DNA from 3 places in the Arthrobacter sp. UYEF36 genome. Region 1 is predicted to be linked to each of the others. Evidence: riboswitches for the same ligand, from Rfam matches in the RefSeq annotation. Region 1 holds a riboswitch; each other region holds the start of a gene.
What was found. A riboswitch is a leader RNA that binds a small molecule or an ion and turns the genes downstream of it on or off. The one in region 1 is predicted to bind thiamine pyrophosphate.
Positions count from the first base shown of each region.

Region 2: it holds a riboswitch for thiamine pyrophosphate, as region 1 does, so the genes downstream of both, thiC (phosphomethylpyrimidine synthase ThiC) here and ABIB29_RS02060 (FAD-dependent oxidoreductase) in region 1, are expected to answer to the same signal.
Region 3: it holds a riboswitch for thiamine pyrophosphate, as region 1 does, so the genes downstream of both, ABIB29_RS06365 (bifunctional hydroxymethylpyrimidine kinase/phosphomethylpyrimidine kinase) here and ABIB29_RS02060 (FAD-dependent oxidoreductase) in region 1, are expected to answer to the same signal.

Region 1 is NZ_JBEPOX010000001.1:422,325-429,374, reverse strand. Features, by position in the region: gene ABIB29_RS02080 (hypothetical protein) at 1-256, shown strand, start outside; gene ABIB29_RS02075 (4a-hydroxytetrahydrobiopterin dehydratase) at 287-961, opposite strand; gene ABIB29_RS02070 (thiazole synthase) at 1,044-1,862, opposite strand; gene thiS (sulfur carrier protein ThiS) at 1,868-2,104, opposite strand; gene ABIB29_RS02060 (FAD-dependent oxidoreductase) at 2,089-3,540, opposite strand; TPP riboswitch at 3,534-3,668, opposite strand; gene thiE (thiamine phosphate synthase) at 3,695-4,402, shown strand; gene ABIB29_RS02050 (ferritin-like fold-containing protein) at 4,437-5,108, opposite strand; gene ABIB29_RS02045 (RNB domain-containing ribonuclease) at 5,150-6,670, shown strand; gene ABIB29_RS02040 (DEAD/DEAH box helicase) at 6,971-7,050, shown strand, end outside.
Region 2 is NZ_JBEPOX010000001.1:846,111-853,160, forward strand. Features, by position in the region: gene ABIB29_RS03900 (glucose-6-phosphate dehydrogenase) at 1-105, opposite strand, end outside; gene ffh (signal recognition particle protein) at 258-1,844, shown strand; gene ABIB29_RS03910 (alpha/beta fold hydrolase) at 1,903-2,652, shown strand; gene thiC (phosphomethylpyrimidine synthase ThiC) at 2,649-4,448, opposite strand; TPP riboswitch at 4,444-4,551, opposite strand; gene ABIB29_RS03920 (amidohydrolase family protein) at 4,629-5,711, shown strand; gene ABIB29_RS03925 (VOC family protein) at 5,812-6,687, shown strand.
Region 3 is NZ_JBEPOX010000002.1:506,379-513,428, reverse strand. Features, by position in the region: gene ABIB29_RS06375 (vitamin K epoxide reductase family protein) at 1-604, opposite strand, end outside; gene ABIB29_RS06370 (Rne/Rng family ribonuclease) at 1,079-4,438, shown strand; TPP riboswitch at 4,544-4,641, shown strand; gene ABIB29_RS06365 (bifunctional hydroxymethylpyrimidine kinase/phosphomethylpyrimidine kinase) at 4,624-6,201, shown strand; gene rplU (50S ribosomal protein L21) at 6,556-6,864, shown strand; gene rpmA (50S ribosomal protein L27) at 6,926-7,050, shown strand, end outside.

The sequences.
Region 1 (7,050 bases):
TGTGGTGTGGGCCAACGACAAGCGCCACGCCAAGTACGGCATCGCCGTGCCGGCCGGGGTATCACTAACCGTCGGGATGCTGAGCTGGATCGCCTTCATGGCCGCCGGGCTCGGCTACCAGCCGGGGCTGACCTGGATTCCATGGGTGCTGCCCATGGTCCTGGGCGCCGCCGCCTCCGTGGCGGCCGTGCTGTACCTCGGCAAAACCCGCACCAGCCGCGACACCGCCCGGCTCACCGCCATCCTGCGCTACTAGCCCGCCGGGCAGCGGGCCGGTTGCCGGAGCTCATGCCTCCGGCACACCGGCTCCGTGGCCGGCTTCGGTGCACAGGCACAGCTGGTTTCCCTGCGCATCCGTGACCACCACCCAGTTGGGTGCGTGGTCACGGTTCATTAACGCCCCGGCGGCCGCAGTTTTCGCCAGCACGGGCCCCGACTCGGCCCTGCTTCGGTGAATATCCAGGTGCACCCGGTTGGGGCTGGGAGTGGATGTCTCCTGGAACCAGAGCGTAGGGCCACGCCCGAACGGGTCCACCAGGTCATTCGCGCCGCCCCGGCGGTAGCCGAGGGCCACCCGCCAGACCTCCGCGATGGCGGCCGGATCCTCGGAGTCGATGGCCACCTCCACAGTCCGGTACAGGCCCGGTTCCGCGGTGGCGCCGACTCCGGCTGCTGCCGCACCGGCGGCAGCTGCGGCCGCGACGTCCCGCCGTGTGACCTCGTCCCCGGCGTCGTGGGAGCTGTAACGCAGGAAGACCCGGTTGTAGCGCCAATCCAGGTCCGGGTGGTGGTTCTGCTCCTCGGCCAAGCGTCCGACGGCGGCAATCAGCTCCAGCGCCGCGGCCGCCGTCGGTGCCTTGTAGGCCGTGACGAGACCACCGAGCCGGTATCTCCAGTCCGGCAGCTCTGCCAGGGCGGCGTCGACCTGGCTCTCGTTGAGGATGTCGTCGGGGGTTGCCATGGCGGGCTCCTTTGCTGCGTCGGGCCGGGCCTTCCGCTGCATGGCCCCGACCGCAGGGTGTGCGGGCTGGGCTGGTCCGGCCCTAGAGGAATTCGGCCCGGCCCTCCATTGCCGAGGACGCCAGAGCGTGCTCCCGGCGCGGGATCCTGCCGGCCCTTTTGGCCAGCCTACCGGCGATCACCGCGTGCTTGAAGGCCTCCCCCATCAGCACCGGATTCTGCGCGCGGGTCACGGCCGTGGCCAGCAGCACGGCGTCGCAGCCAAGCTCCATGGCCAGGGCGGCGTCGGAGGCGGTGCCGATCCCGGCGTCCAGGACCACGGGCACGGAGGCCCGCGAAACGATCAGCTCGATGTTGTGCGGATTCAGGATGCCCAGGCCGGTACCGATCGGCGCGCCCAGGGGCATCACCGCGGCGGCGCCAAGGTTTTCCAGCCGCAGGGCCAGCACCGGGTCGTCATTGGTGTAGGCAAAGACCTTGAACCCGCGGCCCACGAGCAGTTCGGTGGCCTCGACGAGTTCCACGGCATCCGGCAGCAGGGTGTGCTCGTCCGCTATGACTTCCAGCTTCACCCAGTCCGTTTCGAGGGCTTCGCGGGCCAGTTCGGCCGTCAGCACGGCGTCCTTGGCGGTGAAGCAGCCCGCGGTATTGGGCAGCACCCGGATGTTGTGGTCCAGCAGCAGCTGGAACAGCGACCCGGCTTCCGCGGGCGAGTAGCGCCGCATCGCGACGGTGGTCAGCTCGGTGCCGGAGGCCAGCAGCGCGGCCCCCAGACCGTCCAGGCTCGGCGCCCCGCCGGTGCCCATGATCAGCCGCGACCCCAGCTGCACGCCGTCGACCGTAAAGGGATCTGTCGCCGCCGGTGAGACCGCTTGGACCGTGACCCGTGTGGTTTCCGCCATGTTGCTCATCCTCCCTGTACCGCCGTGACCAGCTCGATGTCGTCGCCGTCGGCGAGCGCGGTGCCGTGCCATTGGCTGCGGGGAACCACCTCCGCGTTGCGGGCCACGGCGACCCCAAGTTTGCCGCCGTCCGCAGATTGGCCGTTCGGGGCCAGCGACCGGCCGGTGACCTGGCTGACGAGGGTGCTGACCGAGGCGCCGTCGGCGAGCGAGTGCTCTGTTCCGTTCAGTCTGATGCGCATACCGTTTCCTTGCTGTGCTCAGGGGTGGTGTCGAGGTGGGTGGTGTCCCGGTGGGCTGTTTCCGGCGGTCCGGTGACCGGCGTGCCGGTGGCGAATCTGTCAGGCCGGAAGTGCGCCCAGCGGGGGTCCGCGACGCCGTCCAGCAGTTGCCGGCAGATCTCCGCGGCAGCGGGGGTAAGCAGGATGCCGTGCCGGAAGAACCCGGTGGCGATGATGAGCCCCGCAACGTCCCCGTGCTGCGGATCAGCGACCCGGCCCAGCAGCGGCGCATTGTCCGGGGTCCCGGGCCGGGCCCGCGCCGTGGCCTCGAGCAGTTCCAGTTCGGCGACGGCGGGGACCAGCTGCTGCGCGTCGCGCAGCAGCTGGTAGACGCCGCCCGCGGACACGGCGCCGCCGGAGGGGTTGCCGCCAGCCGCGTTGCCGCCAGAGGGGTTGCCGCCAGCAGCGTTACCGCCAGCCGGGTTGCCGCGGTCCGAGGCTTCCGTCTGGCTGTCGGATCCGAGGTCATCTTCCCGCTGGGTGGCTCCGATCACCACGGTGCCGTCCTGCCGGGGAACGAGGTAGACCGGCACCCCACGGACCAGTCCCCGCACCGTTGAGGTCAGCAGCGGCCGCAGTTTTTCCGGCACCCGGAGCCGGAGGATGTCGCCGTGGACCGGCCGCAGCGGCAACCGGAGTCCGGCGGGCAGGCCCTTGAGTGCGGCGGCGCCCAGGCCGTTGGCCACAATGGTTTCTTTGGCCCGGACCGTACCGCCGCCGACCAAGCTGGCACCCGCCACCCGTCCGTCCGCCCAGAGCAGCCCGGAAGCGCGCCGGCTGATGATCCGGCAGCGGCTGTCGGCGGCCAGGAGCCCGCCGATCCGGGCGAGCAGGCGGCGGGGGTCCACCTGGTGGTCGGCGGGAATGTCGAAAGCGCAGGAGATGCCCGGGCTCAGGAGCGGCTCACGCAGTCGCGCCTCGCGGACGGTCAGCGGCTCGACAGCGAGGCCGTACGCCTGCTGGACGGCGCGCAGGTCCGCGAGCGCCCGGCGGTCGGCGGCGTCGGCCCCGACGGCGAGGGTCGGCGTCGTGAGGTAACCCGTGCCGGTGTCCGTCCCGGCACGCCCGGCTCCACCATCCGCTCCGGCGTCCAGTCCGGCGGCGAAAGCCGGCCAAAGGCGGGAGGATTCCAGCATGAGTTCGAGGAGGGCTTCCTCCTGGTAGTGCAGTTCACTCACCGGGGCGAGCATGCCGGCGGCCGCCCAGCTGGCGCCGCTTCCGGGGGCGTCGTCGATCAGGGCGACCGACCGGCCCGAGAGTCGCGCTACCCAGGCGATCCCGTGGCCGACGACTCCGCCGCCGATCACGGCAACGTCGTAACATTCCGGGGTTTGGGCGTCATCGGCCAGCGCTGCTTTAGGTCCCGCGGGCGTGCCGCGGGCGGATGTGGGGCACATGAAGGATTCCTTCCCTACGCCGGTACTAACCGGATCAGGTCAAGCGGTCGGCTCTGACGCCCTCTCAGCCCGCCCGCGCCGGACGCCTGTGGCGTGATCGGCTGCGGCGGGCTCCCGCGGTATTCGCCCAGTTTAGAGGAACTAGGCTGAAAGCATGAGCCAGGATGCCGCCCACGCCACTGCCCGCCTTTACCTCTGCACCGGGGCCCGCCAGGACCGGGGCGACTTTGCGGACTTCGTGGACGCGGCCTTTGCCGGCGGCGTTGACATCATCCAGCTGCGCGACAAGTCCCTGGAGGCAGCCGAGGAGCTGGAACTCCTGGAGGTTTTGCACCAGGCGGCCCGCCGACACGACCGTCTCTGGGCCGTCAACGACCGGGCGGACCTCGCCTCGCTCTCCGGGGCGCCGGTGTTCCACATCGGGCAAAAGGACATCCCCCTCGGGGCTGCCCGGGACTTCCTGGGCGAGGACACCGCGATCGGGCTCTCCACCCACAGCCCGGACCAGGTGGACACAGCCATTGCCGCCTCCACCGGCCCCCATGGCCTGGACTACTTCTGTGCCGGGCCGGTGTGGGCCACACCCACCAAGCCGGGGCGCGCCGCCGTCGGACTTGACCTGGTGCGCTACGCGGCCGACGCGACCCGCCGGGCATCGGCCCTGGTCGATGGCGAAGTCGAGCGCGAAGTCGCGGGCGAGGTGCCGTGGTTCGCGATCGGCGGCATTGACCTTGGAAATGTGGAGCAGGTGGTGGAGGCGGGCGCGCGGAGAATCGTGGTGGTCCGCGCCATCACCGAAGCCGACAATCCCGCGGACGCTGCCCGGGCCCTGCTCGCGGCACTCGACGCCGCGGAGAACTGAGCGAGGGAAACTGAAGCCGGTCCGGGCCGTCCGTTCAGCCGGCCAGGCCGAGCTCGGTCATCCGGCGTGAGTGGTTCGCCGCCAGTCCCCCCATCAACTCGCGGACCAGTTCCTTGGACCGGTCCTCGTCCGCGCCGATCAGGCCCCCGATGAAGGCGTGCTCAAAACTCACCCGCTGCGCCTGGGTCAGTGCTTCCCCGAGCAGCCGCCTCGCCCACAGCGCCAGCCGCGAGGCGAGCCGTGGGTCGTCGGCAAGGGCTGTCTTGATCCGCTCCCGCAGCACCGCCGTCGATCCCCCATCGGACTGGATCTGCTCCACCAGGGGCCGGGTTCCGGCGTCGACGTAGCGGGAAATGGCGCGGTAGAAATCGACGGAGAGGGTGTCTATGACGTACGCCTTCATCAGGCATTCGTACCAGTCCGCCGGCCGGGTGCGTTCGTGGAAGTGGTCCACGGACGGTTGGAACGGCAGCATGGCGGCCTCCGCGTCCAAGCCCATGGCGTCGAGTTTGGCGCTCACCAGCTCATAGTGCTGGAACTCGATCACGGCGAGCCGGCCGAGCACCGCACGGTCGTGCAGGGTGGGTGAATACCGTGCATCGGAGGAGAGTCGTTCGAAGGCGGAAAGCTCGCCGTAGGCCATCACGCCGAGCAGATCCATCAGGAAGCTGTTGTAACGGGCAGGATCGGCCGGGGATGTGCTCATGATCCAAGACTAATGGCGTAAATGAAGCTAATCTGATTTTCGTGTCCCATCATCGCTTGACCCCCAGTGTCCACCAGCAGAAGAACCAACTGGCCGAGGCGCTCAACGCGCTGCGCACGACGCTGGAGCTGCCGGGCCCCTTCCCTGAGGACGCACTCCGGGAAGCCAAGGAGGCAGTCGCCGGGCATGAGCTGCCGGAGCTGGACTTCACGCACATCGCGTTTGTGACCATCGATCCGGCGTCCTCCACCGACCTGGACCAGGCCCTCTTCATTGACCGTTCCGGTGAGGGCTATAAGGTCTTCTACGCGATCGCCGACGTCCCCTCCTTCGTGGCCCCTGGCGGGGCCCTCGACGCGGAAACCCGCCGCCGCGGCCAGACCTTCTACACTCCGGACGGCCGGATTCCACTGCATCCGGAAATCATCAGCGAAGAAGCCGGCAGCCTGCTGGCCGGCCAGCACTGCGCTGCGTTTGTCTGGGAATTCGAGCTGGATGCCGCGGCCGAGGTGTCCGCGGTGCTGGTCCGCCGTGCAACCGTCCGCAGCCAGGCGAAGCTCAACTACCGCGGGGTGCAGGCCGAGCTCGACGCCGGCACCGCCGCGCCCGTGCTGCAGCTGCTCAAGGAAGTCGGGATAAAGCGGGTTGAGCTGGAACGGCTCCGCGGCGGCGCCAGCCTGAACATGCCGGAACAGGAAATCGAACAGCTGCCCGACGGCGGCTACCGGATCGCCGCCGCGCCGCCGCTGCCCGTGGAGGACTGGAACGCCCAGATCTCCCTGATGACGGGGATGGCCGCCGCGGAGATCATGCTGGCGGGCAAGGTCGGCATCCTGCGCACCATGCCGGCCCCGGATGAGGCCTCGCTGGCGCATTTCCACCGCCAGACCCGCGCCCTGGGCAAGCCCTGGGACGGCGAAGTCAGCTACGGCGAGTACCTGCGCACCCTCGATCCGACGGACCCCAGGCAGCTGGCGATCGTGCACTCGGCCGGCATGCTATTCCGCGGCGCCGGTTACACCCCCTTCGACGGGACCGTGCCCGAGGCCGCCACCCAGGCCGCCATCGGCGCTGCCTATGCCCACTCCACCGCCCCGCTGCGCCGGCTGATCGACCGGTTCGTCCTGGTGATCTGCGAGGCGCTGAGCAACGGCGCGGCTGTCCCGGACTGGGCCCGGGAGGCCCTTCCCTCCCTTCCGTCGATCATGGCGACCTCGGACCAACTGGCCGCCAAACTGGAGCGGCTCTCCCTCGATACCGTCGAGGCGGCGCTCCTGGTGAACCACGTCGGGCAGGAGTTCGACGCCGTCGTCATTTCCGGTTCCAAACCCGCCGGGAACGGAAAGAACAGGAACGGGAAAAACGCGAACGGAAAGAACGGCAACGGAGGAGGCGGCACCAAGCCGGGAAACGGCAACGGACCCTCCGGGATTGTGCAGATCGCCGAGCCCGCGGTCACCGCCCGCTGCCCCGGCGAACTGGAACCCGGCACCCAGGTCCGGGTGCGGATCGTGTCCTCGGACATTGCCACCCGCGAGGTCCGGCTGGAGCTGGTGGGCTAAGCGATCGGTTGCGCTCCCGCGCGCCGCCTGCGGTGTCAGTCGAGGATCCTGGCTGCGTGCGGCTAGACTGGAAGGGTAGATATGGATGCCCGGTCGTTGATTTCCTTGATTTTCGAACTCAACAAGCCCGCCCCTACGCGATCTTGAGATAGACCCGCTGGTCCCCAGTGCCAGCATTTAGATAGCCCGCGATCGGCTTCCACTGGAATTGCTTGCGTGCCTGAGCGTGCTCCGGAACGGCCACCCGGCCGGCCCCGTTGAGCAAGCAGCGCAGCCCAAAATGAATAAGGAAACTCCCAGTTGAGTGAATTGCACACGCACCAGCTTCTGACCGACGAATCCGGAACGGAAACGCTCGAGCCGGAAGAGACCATCATCTC
Region 2 (7,050 bases), 420 kb from region 1:
TCCCCGGGACACGAGCCGGGCCAGCCCCGGCAGCAGCAGCCTGCCGGTGAGGTCGCCCGAGGCGCCGAGGATGAGCAGGGTTTTTACGGTTGTTTGGCTGGTCACCTAAGCCAGCATGCCATCTTGAAGGCGGGTCTTGGTACCCTAGATAGTCGAGTCCCGTTGTCGAGGCAGTTCGTTCCGGCGAACATCAGTCGCGACGCTGGCGTGCCGGACCGGCCGCCATCTGTAGATCCACTGAAAGAAGTGCACGGCGCGTGTTCAATTCACTCTCTGACCGGTTGACAGCAACCTTCAAGAATCTCCGTGGCAAGGGCCGCCTGACCGAGGCGGACGTTGACGCCACAGTCCGCGAGATCCGGCGTGCCCTCCTGGACGCCGACGTCGCCGTGCCCGTGGTCCGCGAGTTCACCGGCCGCGTGCGCGAGCGCGCCCTCGGCGCCGAAGTCTCCGCCGCCCTGAACCCCGGCCAGCAGATCGTGAAGATCGTCAATGAGGAGCTCGTCGAGATCCTCGGCGGCGAGACCCGCCGGATCCGCCTCGCCAAGTCCGGGCCGACCATCATCATGCTTGCCGGCCTCCAGGGCGCCGGCAAGACCACCCTGGCCGGCAAGCTCTCCAAGTACCTTAAGGCGCAGGGCCACAGCCCCCTCCTGGTGGCCTGCGACCTGCAGCGTCCCAACGCCGTGACCCAGCTTCAGGTGGTCGGCAAGCGCGCCGGCGTGCCCGTTTTCGCCCCGCACCCGGGAGCCACCTCCACCGAACTTGAGCACCCGGCCGGCGACCCGGTCTCGGTCGCCCGGGCCGGCGTCGAGGAAGCCCGCCGCACGTTGCACGACGTCGTGATCGTCGACACCGCCGGCCGGACCGGCGTGGATGCCGAGATGATGGAACAGGCGCGCCAGATCCGCCGCGCCATCGTTCCCAACGAAGTGCTGTTCGTGGTCGACGCCATGATCGGCCAGGACGCCGTCAACACGGCCATGGCTTTCGACGAGGGCGTCAACTTCACCGGCATCGTGCTCTCCAAGCTCGACGGCGACGCCCGCGGCGGCGCCGCGCTCTCCGTCTCCTCCGTCACGGGCAAGCCCGTGATGTTCGCGTCCACCGGTGAAGGACTGGACGACTTCGAACTCTTCCACCCGGACCGTATGGCCTCGCGCATCCTCGACCTTGGTGACGTGCTCACCCTGATTGAGCAGGCGGAGAAGTCCTGGGACAAGGACGAGGCTGCCCGGATGGCGAAGAAGTTCGCCGACCAGGAAGACTTCACCCTGGATGACTTCCTCGCCCAGATGCAGCAGATCCGCAACATGGGTTCCATGAAGAAGATGCTGATGATGATGCCCGGGGCGCAGAACATCCGGCAGCAGCTCGAGCAGTTCGACGAGCGTGAGATCGACCGCGTCGAGGCGATCGTGCGTTCCATGACGCCGCATGAACGCGTCGCCCCGAAAATCATCAACGGTTCCCGCCGGGCCCGGATTGCCCGCGGCTCCGGTGTGCACGTCTCCGAGGTCAACGGCCTGCTGGAGCGTTTCGCCCAGGCCCAGAAGATGATGAAGAAGATGGCTGCCGGCGGCGGCATGCCCGGAATGCCGGGGATGCCCGGCATGGGCGGCGGAGGGGCCCGCAAGGGTGCCAAGAGCGCACCCAAGAAGAAGGCCCGCTCCGGCAACCCGGCCAAGGCCGCCCAGGAGCTTAAGGATGCCCAGGCCCGGCGGGCCGAGGGCGCCAAGGCCCTTCCGACCGGTGCCGCGTTCGGCCAGCAGGGCGGCGACTTCGATCCCTCCCAGCTGAACCTGCCCAAGGGCTTCGACAAGTTCCTCGGCGGCGGCAAATAGGCCCTGCCGGCCCAGATGTCGCCGGCCCGTTGCCGGGCCGGTGTCATAGGGTTAGATCATGTTCAAGCAGCGCGTAGTCTTCGTCCACGGGGCGGGCAGCTTCGGTGCTGCGGCGTGGCCGAAACAGCACGGGATGGCGCTGAACTACGACGCGCTGTTCCTGCGCCGGCACGGGTATGACCCCGTTGCGGAACCGCTGGAAACCGACTTCGCCGCCGACGCCGCCATCGTCCTCCGTGCCCTGGCCGACGACGGCCGCGGCGAGGCCGGCGGCCACGTCGTCGCGCACTCACAGGGAGCCATCTCCGCGATGCTGGCCGCCGTCGAACGGCCGGACCTGGTGCATTCGCTGACCCTCGTGGAACCGGCCTGCCTCTCGCTCACCGCGGAACTGCCGGCGACGGCGGCGCACCGTGCCTTGATGCAGCCGCTCTTCGAGGTCCGCCACCACCTCAGCGATGAGGATTTCCACCGCGAATTCGTCCGCCGGGTGTTCGCCGCCCATACCCCGGCCCAAGCGACCCTTGGCGCCCCCAGCCCGGAAGACCAGCGGGAGGCGCGCCGCCTGCGCCTGCAGGTTCCGCCCTGGGAGGCCCCGCTGCAGATTGTCCCCGGCGTCCCCACTTTGGTCCTGACCGGCGGCTGGGAGCCGCTGTATGAGGAGATCGCGGGCTACCTGCGTGAGACCGGCGCCCTGCACCGCACCGCGGCGGGCGGGCACCGGCCGCAGGACTCAGCAGAGGGGAACCGGCTCATCCGGGCGTTCATCGCCGGCGTCGGCCGGCAGCAGCACGCCCACGCCTCCTAGCCGCCGGGGCCGCCCACGGCAGGCGCCGGCAGGTAGACCTTTCCGCCCGAGGCGATGAATTCGTTGCTCTTTTCCCGCATCCCGGCTGCCAGCACGGACTGCGGGTCCGCGGAACCGTATTCGTCCCGGATGTCCTGGCTGATCCGCATGGAGCAGAACCTGGGCCCGCACATCGAGCAGAAATGTGCCGTCTTGGCCGGCTCCGCGGGGAGCGTCTCATCGTGGAACGCCTCGGCCGTCACCGGGTCCAGGGACAGCGCGAACTGGTCCCGCCAGCGGAACTCAAACCGTGCCTTGGACAGGGCATCGTCGCGTTCATGAGCACCGGCGTGGCCCTTGGCCAGATCGGCGGCGTGGGCGGCGATCTTGTAGGTGATCACGCCGGTCTTGACGTCGTCCTTGTTGGGCAGTCCCAGGTGTTCCTTGGGGGTGACGTAGCAAAGCATGGCTGTTCCATGGCGGGCAATCTCGGTGGCGCCGATCGCCGAGGTGATGTGGTCATAGCCGGGGGCAATATCAGTGACCAGCGGACCCAGTGTGTAGAACGGGGCGCCCTTGCAGAGTTCCTGCTGGCGCTCGACGTTTTCCCGGACGAGGTGGAACGGCACATGCCCGGGGCCCTCCACCATGACCTGGACATCCAAATCCCAGGCCCGCTGCGTGAGCTCGGCCAGGGTGTCCAGCTCGGCGAACTGCGCCGCGTCGTTGGCATCCGCCGTCGAGCCGGGCCGCAGCCCGTCACCGAGGGAGAACGCGACGTCGTAGCGGGCGAAGATCCTGCACAGCTCATCGAAGTGGGTGTAGAGGAAGTTCTCCTGGTGGTGGGCCAGGCACCAGCCGGCCATGATCGCTCCGCCGCGGGACACGATGCCGGTGACCCGGTTGGCCGTCAGCGGCACATAGCGCAGCAGCACTCCGGCGTGGATGGTCATGTAGTCCACACCCTGCTCGCACTGCTCGACCACGGTGTCCCGGAAAATCTCCCACGTCAGGGCGTTGGCCTCGCCGTTGACCTTTTCCAGTGCCTGGTAGATCGGGACCGTCCCGATGGGCACGGGGGAGTTGCGGATGATCCATTCGCGGGTGGTGTGGATGTCGTCCCCGGTGGAGAGGTCCATAACGGTATCCGCGCCCCAGTGGGTGGCCCATTGGAGCTTGTCGACTTCCTCCGCGATGGAGCTGGTCACGGCCGAGTTGCCGATGTTGGCGTTGATTTTCACCAGGAACGCCTTGCCGATGATCATCGGCTCGGATTCGGGGTGGTTGACGTTGCTGGGGATGATGGCGCGGCCCGCCGCCACCTCGGAGCGGACCAGTTCGACGTCGCAGTTCTCGCGCAGCGCGACGAACCGCATCTCCTGCGTGATCGCCCCGTCCCGCGCGTACCGCATCTGCGTGACCGTCGTGCCGTCGACGGCGCGGCGCGGCACCGGGCGGGCGCCCCTCCACTCGGCCGACGCCGCACCACGGCGGACCGCGGACTTGCCGTCGTCGAGCAGCTCCCGTTCCCGGCCGGCGTAGGGTTCGGTGTCCGCCCTGGCCTCAATCCAGGGGGCACGGAACGGCTCCAGCCCGCGGACCGGTTCACTCCCGGGGCCCGCGGTGCGGTACACGCGGAACGGGGCGTTGGCGGCGCCGCCGGGGGAGTCGGCCAGCGCGATTTCGGTCACCGGGACGCGGATGCCGTGGTCGGCGTCCGTGATGAAAGCCAGGGAGTGGGACTTCAGCGATTGCGTGGTTGTCGCCTGGACAGCCTGACTGCGGACAGGGCTGTGCTGGGTTAATTGGGTATTCACGAAAATACTCACTTCCTTCGCCGGCATTACCCGGACAGGTTCAACGGTCGCAGGCTGCATCAGCCCGATCTCAGCCCCTGCAAGGGCACCCGTGTGGTCGTAGACGAAGCTACCACAGGCCGTCCGGAGGGCCGCCGCGTGTGACGCCGCCCGGTCAGGCCGAGGCTTAGGCTTGAAGCCATGACCAGCATCATCGAGTTCACCGGCCCCATTCTCACCGCGGCGGACCAGGAACGCCGCGGGCTCTGGTCGGTGGACGGGTTGCTGACCTTCGACCGTCCGGCCGCCGCACCGGACCTCGTGCTGGACGGCTGGGTCATCCCCGGGCTCGTCGACGCGCACTGCCACATCGGCCTCGGCCCCGGCGGGGACGTGACCGGGCAGCAGGCGGAGCAACAGGCCCGGGCGGACCGCGACGCCGGCACCCTGCTGGTCCGCGACGCCGGCGCCGTGCACGACACCCGCTGGCTCCAGCGGCGCGCCGACCTGCCGCGCATCATCCGTGCAGGCCGGCATATCGCCAGGACGCGGCGTTACCTGCGGGGCTTCGCCGTCGAGGTTGAACCCGATGGCCTGGTCGAGGCCGTGCGCAAGCAGGCGCGCGCCGGCGACGGCTGGGTGAAGCTCGTGGGGGACTGGATCGACCGCGACGCCGGCGACCTGGCCGCGAGCTTCCCGGCCGGAACGCTGAAAGACGCCGTCGCTGCCGCCCACGATGAGGGCGCCCGCGTGACGGCACACTGCTTCGCCGAGGACACCCTCGATGACATGCTCGACGCCGGGACCGACTGCATCGAGCACGCCACGGGCCTGCTCCCCAGGCACCTGCCGCGGTTCGTCGAACAGGGCGTGCCGATCGTGCCCACGCTCATCAACATCGCCACGTTCCCGGACATCGCCGCGCAGGCCCAGGCGAAGTTCCCCCGGTACGCGGCGCACATGCGCTCCCTGTGGGAGCGCCGGGCGGAACGCGTCCTGGCAGCCTTCGAGGCCGGCGTTACGATCTACGCCGGGACGGACGCCGGCAGCGTCATCCAACACGGGCGCATCGTTGACGAACTCCAGGCGCTGCACGCGGCCGGGCTCCCCGCCGCGGCGGCCCTCGGCGCCGGCGCCTGGGCCGCCAGGGAGTGGCTCGGGGCGGACGGGATCACCGACGGCGCCAGCGCCGATGTCCTGGTCTGCGCCGAGGATCCGCGCCGCAACCTGGCCACCCTCCAGAACCTCAAGGGCATCGTGCTGCGCGGAGAACTGGTCCGCTAGAACCTTCGCGCTCCATTAGGAATAAATTGAAGCTTCAAGTAATTTATATCTATGAAGGGTCATCGACGGACGGTGGCCGCCGAAGCATCGGAGCGATCACATGACTGCAGAAACCAGCACCCAGGATCTTCTTCCCGCCGAACTCGCCATGGGCACCGTGATGCTCAAGGTCGGCGACATGAAGCTTATGACGGACTACTACCAGCGCGCCCTCGGCCTCGACGTCGTGGCCGAGCAGGACGGCGGGCTCTACCTCGGACGCAAGCGGAAGCCGCTGGTCCACCTGGCACCGGCCCCCGGGCTGAACCTGCCCGCCCGCGGCGAGGCAGGTCTCTTCCACACGGCGCTGCTGTTTGAGGACCAGTCCTCGCTGGCAGCCACCGTCGCCAGTGCGGCACAGTTCGAGCCGCAGTCCTTTACCGGCAGCGCCGACCACCTCGTCAGCGAGGCCTTCTATTTCAATGACCCCGAAGGCAACGGCATCGAGCTCTACTGGGACCGGCCCCGCGACGCCTGGTCCTGGGACGGCAAGAACGTGGTGATGGACAGCCTGGCCCTGCCCCCGCAGCGCTACCTCGAGCAGCACCTCACCGAGGCGTCGCTGGCCGGCCAGCGCGAGGCCGATGCCGGCGTCGGGCATGTCCACCTGCAGGTCGGCGACGTCCAGTCCGCCCAGGACTTCTATGTCGGAACCCTCGGGTTCGAAAAGACGGCGGGCTGGCACGGGCAGGCCCTGTTCGTCTCGGCCGGCGGCTACCACCACCACATGGCCATGAACGTCTGGAACAGCCGCGGCGCCGGCCCCCGCCGCGACACCCTGGGCCTGGGCGAGGTGCTGATCGAGGTACCGGCCGGGGACGACGTCGGCGCCCTCGCTGACCGCCTCAAGACCGCCGGGGTCCAATCCCACCACACCGGAGCCGAGCTGCGCTTCGAAGACCCGTGGCGCAACCGCATCCGCGTCGCCGTTCGCTGAGGGCCTGCTCGGTCCCGGCGTCGCAGCCCGTCCTCTGCTGGGCCCCGGTTTCAGGGACATGTCCAGCGCAGGCGGCAGCGGATGGACATAGTGACCATATGTCCATCCGTGCAGGTCAGGGGAGGGCATGTCCACCGGGCCAGGCCGGATCAGGTCGGGTCAGGCAGAGCGCGACCGGGTTGGCGGAGGACATGTCCACTCTCCGCTGAAAGCACCACGGAGCATGTCCTCCGGTCGTGGCCAGGAGCGGACATAGTGGCTAAATGTCCATTGGTCGCGGTCAGGGGAGGGCATGTCCGGTCTGAGCGCCTGCCGGGCTGGAGCGGCTAGGCTGAAGTGACGCCAAAAAGCAGCGGCCCAGCG
Region 3 (7,050 bases), on a different contig from region 1:
AGAGCAGCGCCGTGATGATCCAGCCCGAGTCGCCCAGGATCCTGGTGGCGCCCGCGGGCAGGCGGATCACGCCGTGGGTCACGTTGCGGACGGTAACCCAGACGAACAGGGGAATCATCGCAGCCCAGACGACCATGCAGAACGGGCACAGGATGTGGATGGAGTACAGTGCCTGCGACCACAGCCACACCACAAACGCGAAGCCCAGCGTCACGCCGGCCTGCAGGCCCAGCCAGTACCAGCGGGCAAACGTGGCTCCCGCAAGCATGCCCATGGCCGTGGTGATGACGACCGCGAATGCCACGATGCCCATGAACATGTTCGGGAAGCCGAACACCGAACCCTGCCAGGTCTGCATGACCTGCCCGCAGGAGATCCAGGGGTTCACATCGCACACGGTCACGTGGCTGGGATCCTTGAGGACCTCGAGCTTTTCCAGCACCAGGGCGCCGGAGGCAATCCAGCCCACGACGCCGGTGATCAGGAGCAGCCATGCGAACGGGCGGTCGCGTGTCATCGGAGGCGAGGGCCGTTCCGCGACCGACGTGCTGGAGCCTTGCTGCTGGGCGGCGGCCTCGCTGGTGGCGCTGGAGATGGTGGGCATGGAATGAAAGTCCTTCGGGTCGGGTGCTGCTAGCCCGATTCTATCGCCGGAGGCTGGATGAAGTCCGGGAAGCGTCGTGCTGTCCCCGGTGATTCGGTCCACGGTGCGGTCCGGATGCCTCGCTTACGCCTGATTTGGCGGGTCCTGTGAGACAATGATCGTGGCTGGAACCCGATCCACATCCGGATTCCGGTCCGGCGACTTTGTTCCCAAGACCGCCAATGATGAGCAGGGAGCCACGGATCCTCTGATCCCGGCTGTCCCGCAATGCCATTGGACGGCACCTGGTTGTGACGTGTAGATCAACGGGTTTCAGAACAATTCCGCCGGCCCTCCAGGGCTGCCGCACCCCACTGCCGGTGCGAACCTGAGGGTATCCAATTGACTTCTGTCAATGCCTGCGGGTGTTGACAAATATTTGCCCCAACGGGTGCCGGATGTGGCGGCACGTCAGGGGCAGGAGTGTCGCCAGATATGGATAATGACCAGGTTGTAACGGTTAATGACAACGCCCTCGGCGCCGACGATTCAGCAGAAGCCGCAGCTGTGGCAACGCCGCCGAAGCGGCCCGTCCGGACCCGCCGCAAGGCCCTTCCGAAGAAGGAAGCCCCCGCGGACGCAGCAGGCGCTCCCGAGGACGCAGCAGTCGCAGCAGTTCCCGCCCTGGATGCAGCCGACGCAGTCCCCGCACAGGTGACTGACGCGGCCGAGGCTCCGGCCGCCGAAGCCAAGGCCAAAGCACCCGCCCGGCGTTCCCGCGCCCGCAAGGTCGCCGAACCCCTCCCGGCCTTCGCTGATGACGCCGACACCCCGGCAGCAGAGGCTGCCGCCGCCCCGGCCGCCGAGGCCGCTGCAGCTCCGGCAGAGAAGCCGGTCCGGCGCCGCGCCAGCCGCGCCAAGGCCGCTGCCCCCGCCGTGGAAGCCCCCGCCGCCCCGGCCCCGGCAGGCGAATCCGTCAACGAGACTCCGGCCGCGGAGGAAACCGTTGTCCCCCCGGAGGCAGCATCCGTCGTCTCCGCCCCCGTCAAGGCACCCGCCGCAGCCCCTGTGGCAGCGGAAGAAACGCCGGCCGAAGCACCCTCCTCCGCCGCCGCCTCGCTTTTCCTTGAGCCGGGAGCGGTCACCTCGATGATCTTCCAGGCACCCGACCTGGCCGCCGCCGTGCGCCCGGCCCCGGCGGCCGCCGCTGTGGCAGAAGCTGACGAAGAAGAGGGCGAGGAAGGTGAAGGCGAGGACGCCGGAAGCCGCCGCCGCCGCCGCAGCCGCGGGCGCCGTGGACGCAGCAGCCGCGGATCCGACAGCGAGGCCGGTGCCGAAAGCGAATCTGAAGACGCCGAAGAAGAAGCAGAAGAGGGCGCCGAGGGGCAGCTCGAAGACGGCGTGACCTCGCGCCGCCGCCGCCGCCGCCGCCGTGGTGACCAGGACCTGGAACTGACCGGCGGGGACGACAACGATCCGCCCAACACGGTGACCCGCGTCCGTGCACCCCGTGCAGCCACCGAGGCGCCCGTCAACAACCGCGTCACGTCCCTCAAGGGTTCCACCCGGCTTGAAGCGAAGAAGCAGCGCCGCCGCGAATCCCGCGACACCGGCCGCCGCCGCACCGTCATCACCGAGGCCGAGTTCCTGGCCAGGCGCGAATCGGTCGACCGCCAGATGATCGTCCGCCAGCGCGATGACAGAATCCAGATCGGCGTCCTCGAGGACGGCGTCCTGGCCGAACACTTCGTGTCAAAGACCCAGCAGGATTCCCTGATCGGCAACGTTTACCTGGGCAAGGTCCAGAATGTGCTGCCGTCCATGGAAGCAGCCTTCGTCGACATTGGACGCGGCCGCAACGCCGTGCTCTACGCCGGTGAAGTCAACTGGGAATCCGTCAACCTCGAGGGCAAGCAGCGCCGGATCGAAAACGCGCTGAAATCCGGCGACTCCGTGCTGGTCCAGGTCACCAAGGACCCGGTCGGGCACAAGGGCGCCCGCCTCACGAGCCAGATCTCGCTGCCCGGCCGCTACCTCGTGTACGTCCCCGGCGGTTCCATGACCGGAATCTCCCGCAAGCTGCCCGACGTCGAACGCAACCGCCTGAAGCGGATCCTCAAGGACCGCCTGCCGGAAGATGCGGGCGTCATTGTCCGCACCGCCGCCGAGGGTGCGTCCGAGGAAGAGCTCACGCACGACATCAACCGCCTCCGCGCCCAGTGGGAAGGAATCGAGGGACAGTCGACCTCGACCAAGATCCTCGCCCCCGAACTGCTCTACGGCGAACCCGACCTGACCATCAAGGTGGTCCGTGACGTCTTCAATGAGGACTTCTCCAAGCTGATCGTCTCCGGCGAGGAAGCCTGGGACACCATCGAGGCCTACGTCACCTACGTCGCGCCGGATCTCGTGGGCCGGCTGGAGAAGTGGACCAAGGACACGGACATCTTCGCCGCGTGGCGCATCGACGAGCAGATCCACAAGGCCCTGGACCGCAAGGTCTTCCTGCCCTCCGGCGGCTCCCTCGTGATCGACCGCACCGAAGCCATGACCGTGGTGGACGTCAACACCGGCAAATTCACCGGCAGCGGCGGCAACCTCGAAGAAACTGTCACCAAGAACAACCTCGAAGCAGCCGAGGAAGTCGTCCGGCAGCTCCGGCTCCGCGACATCGGCGGCATCATCGTGATCGACTTCATCGACATGGTGCTCGAATCGAACCGCGACCTCGTGCTGCGCCGCATGGTGGAGTGCCTGGGACGGGACCGGACCAAGCACCAGGTCGCCGAGGTAACCTCGCTGGGCCTCGTGCAGATGACGCGCAAGCGGATGGGCACCGGGCTGCTGGAAGTCTTCGGCGAACAGTGCGAAACCTGCGCCGGCCGGGGCATCGTCACCCACGATGAGCCGGTGGAGCACCGCCGCGCCAACGTCGTGGCGGCCGAGCACCACGTTCCGCGCACTGAGCACCAGCCCGCCGCCGCGCGGACCGAACGCAAGGGCCGCCGCCGCGGCAGGGGCGGCCAGGGCACGGACGAGCAGTCCGCCCCGGCAGCAGTCCACGCCGAGCCCACCGAGGCCGAGCGCCACGCCAAGGCCGAGACCACGCGCGCGGCGCTGGCGAACATCGCGGCCGCGGCGCACGCCGCCCACCTGCATGACGGGGAAGCGGCCACCGCTGCCGACGCCGGGACCCGCCAGGCCGCCCTCAAGGCAGCCGTCGAGCTGGCCGCCACGGAGGAAGCTGCCGGACGTCCCGCCGCCGTGCTGACGTTCGGCGGCGAGCAGGTCGCCCTGCCGTTCGTGGAACACGGAGACGAGTCCAGTGCGCCTGCGCTCACCCTGGACCTCCTGACCGAGGCCTTCGCCCACCTGGGTGAAGCCGAGGCACCGGCAGCCGAGGCACCGGCAGCCACGGCCCCGACAGCCACGGCCCCGACAGCCACGGCTCCGGCCGCGCAGGAACCGGCCGCGCAGGAACCGGCTCTGCAGGAAACGGCTGCGCCGTCCGTGAATGCGCCGGCAACGAAGGCTCCGGCAGCCCGGACCGCAACGGCCGCTCCGGCGCGCACGGGCGGAACCGGACCGGGACGCGCCCAGGCGCCGGGTTCCCAGACCGAAGCGGAAGCCGAGGCCGGCACCTCCCGGGCACGCCGTGGACGCCGCAACCGCAGCGCCAGCCGCGCCCAGGGTGCAGCCAACGAGACCTCGGTGGAACAACGCCAGGAAACCCGGCAGGCCGCCGCCATTTCGGTGCATGAGGCCAAGGTCCCGGCGGCCACCACGCCGGCGGCCAGGCCTGCCGCGAGCGAACCGATCATCCTCGGAGTCGGGGTTCCGGCCTCGGAGCTCTAGCACCGGAACAGTTCAGCAGGGCCGCGGGTGCGGTCCGGACGGCGTAGCAATACGACCAGGTCCGGGCCGCACCCGCGACTTCGTTAAGGGATACGGCTAGGCTGGAAACCTGACACGGGGTGCCGCGCATCGAGCCGGCTGAGATCCAGACCCGTTGAACCTGTCCGGTTAGCACCGGCGAAGGGATGTCTCTCTTGACCACCACCTCTACGTTTCTTCCGTGTGTCCCTGCCCCCTCGGCACCCCGGATCCCGCGGGTGCTCGCGATCGCCGGATCCGACCCCTCCGGCGGCGCCGGGATCCAGGCCGACCTCAAAAGCATCGCCGCGCACGGCGGCTACGGCATGGCGGCCATCACCGCCCTGACCGCGCAGAACACCCGCGGCGTCAGCGCCGTCCATGTCCCGCCGGCAGCGTTCCTCACAGCACAGCTGGACGCCGTCAGCCAGGACATCGACATCGACGCCGTCAAAATCGGGATGCTGGGGGATGCTGCCGTGATCGACGCCGTCCGCAGCTGGCTGGAGAAGGTCCGGCCCGCCGTCGTCGTCCTGGACCCGGTGATGGTGGCGACGAGTGGCGACCGGCTGCTCCAGGCGTCCGCCGAGACGGCGTTGCTGGCGCTGCTGCCGTACGCGGACCTGATCACCCCCAACCTCGCCGAACTCGCCCTCCTGCTCGACGAGCCCGTCGCCGGAAACTGGGCTGTGGCGCTGCAACAGGGCAAACGGCTCGCCGCGCAGACCGGGGCGACGGTCCTGGTGAAGGGCGGCCACCTCGACGGCGGCGGCTGCCCGGATGCGCTGGTCAACACCGGAGGACTGCTGGCCCAGGACGTCGTTGTGGTGCCGGGGGAGCGGGTGCCCACCCGCAACAGCCACGGCACCGGATGCTCGTTGTCCTCGGCGATGGCGACCGTGCAGGCCAGAATCATGGGACAAGCCGGGCCGGGGGACTGGGAGACCGCGCTCCGCGAGGTCAAGCCCTGGCTGCAGGAGGCCCTGCGCACCTCGGCGGACCTCGACGTCGGAACCGGCAACGGCCCGGTCCATCATTTCCACCACGTCCAGCAGCACACCCAGGACCATGGCAGGACCGGCCGCGTCCCGGCCGCGGGGACCTTCGCCGCCGCGCTCCGGGAAGCGGCCACCGGGGACCTGGCGGCGATCTATGGACTGGACTTCATCAAGGCCCTGGCCGTCGGGTCGCTGCCGGAGAAGGAGTTTGCCTACTACCTCGCCCAGGACGCCCTGTACCTGAACGGCTACTCCCGCGTCCTGGCCCGCGCCGCGGCGATCGCGCCCACAGAGGCCGAGCAGCTCTTCTGGGCCCGTTCCGCACAGAACTGCCTCGAAGTCGAGTCGGAGCTGCACCGCACCTGGCTGGGCACCCGTTCGGCGGGTGTGACGCTGGGACCGGTCACCAAGTCCTACGTGGACCATCTGCTGGCTGCCTCGGTCTCCGGCAGCTACGGGGTGCTGGTGGCCGCTGTACTGCCGTGCTTCTGGCTCTACGCCGAGGTCGGGGAGACCCTGCACGCGCAGTTCCTCGCCGCCGGCGCCCCGGACGCGCATCCCTATGCGGCGTGGCTGCGCACCTACGCGGATGAGGCGTTCGCCGCCGCCACCCGGCAGGCGGTCGCCTATGCCGACGCAGCGGCAAGAGCGGCCTCGGAGAGCGAACGGCAGGCCATGATGACGGCGTTCCGGCAGTCCGCCCGGTACGAGGTCGATTTCTTCGACGCGCCGCGGCTGCACGCCTGAGCCCGGGAGCCGGACGGAGCCTGTACGATAGGTGGGCACGGTTCCGGAAGTCGTTGCGGCAACACCCTGTCCATACAGAGTGGCGCCTACCACGTACCTCCCTTCGGAACCAGCCTCATTTGCGGCCGAAGGCAAAATTAGCGTAGTCTGGATCTTCGGTGCTTACGCCAACACTTGGGTTATGACCTTGAGGACGCTCCACTTGATTTCGAGTGCGATTGTCCACGGGATAGCTCATGGGTCCCCCCGGGGAACCCACCGGCGTAGAGGCACAGCGTGAGCCGGACCAAAAACTTTGGACCCAGGTTCCGCACGCAAATCTAGTAATAAACGTCGAGAGAAGTGAGTTCCCCAGTGGTGTACGCGATTGTCCGCGCAGGCGGCCGCCAAGAGAAGGTTTCCGTTGGAGACTTCGTTACCCTGAACCGCGTCCCCGGTGGAGCCGGCAGCACCTTTGAGTTGCCCGCACTGCTCCTGGTAGACGGTGACAAGGTCACGTCTGCAGCTTCGGACCTGGCCAAGGTAAAGGTTACGGCTGAGATCCTTGAGGACCTTCGCGGTCCCAAGATCGTCATCCAGAAGTTCAAGAACAAGACCGGTTACAAGAAGCGCCAGGGTCACCGTCAGGAATTGACCAAGGTCAAGATCACCGGTATCAAGTAACTACTCGTTACTGTTCAGGTTTTCAGCAGATTCCCCAGAATTTTAAGGCAGGCATTTCCAAATGGCACATAAAAAAGGCGCGAGTTCCACTCGCAACGGTCGTGACTCGAACGCCCAGTACCTCGGCGTCAAGCGCTTCGGCGGCCAGGTAGTTTCCGCAGGCGAGATCATCGTCCGCCAGCGTGG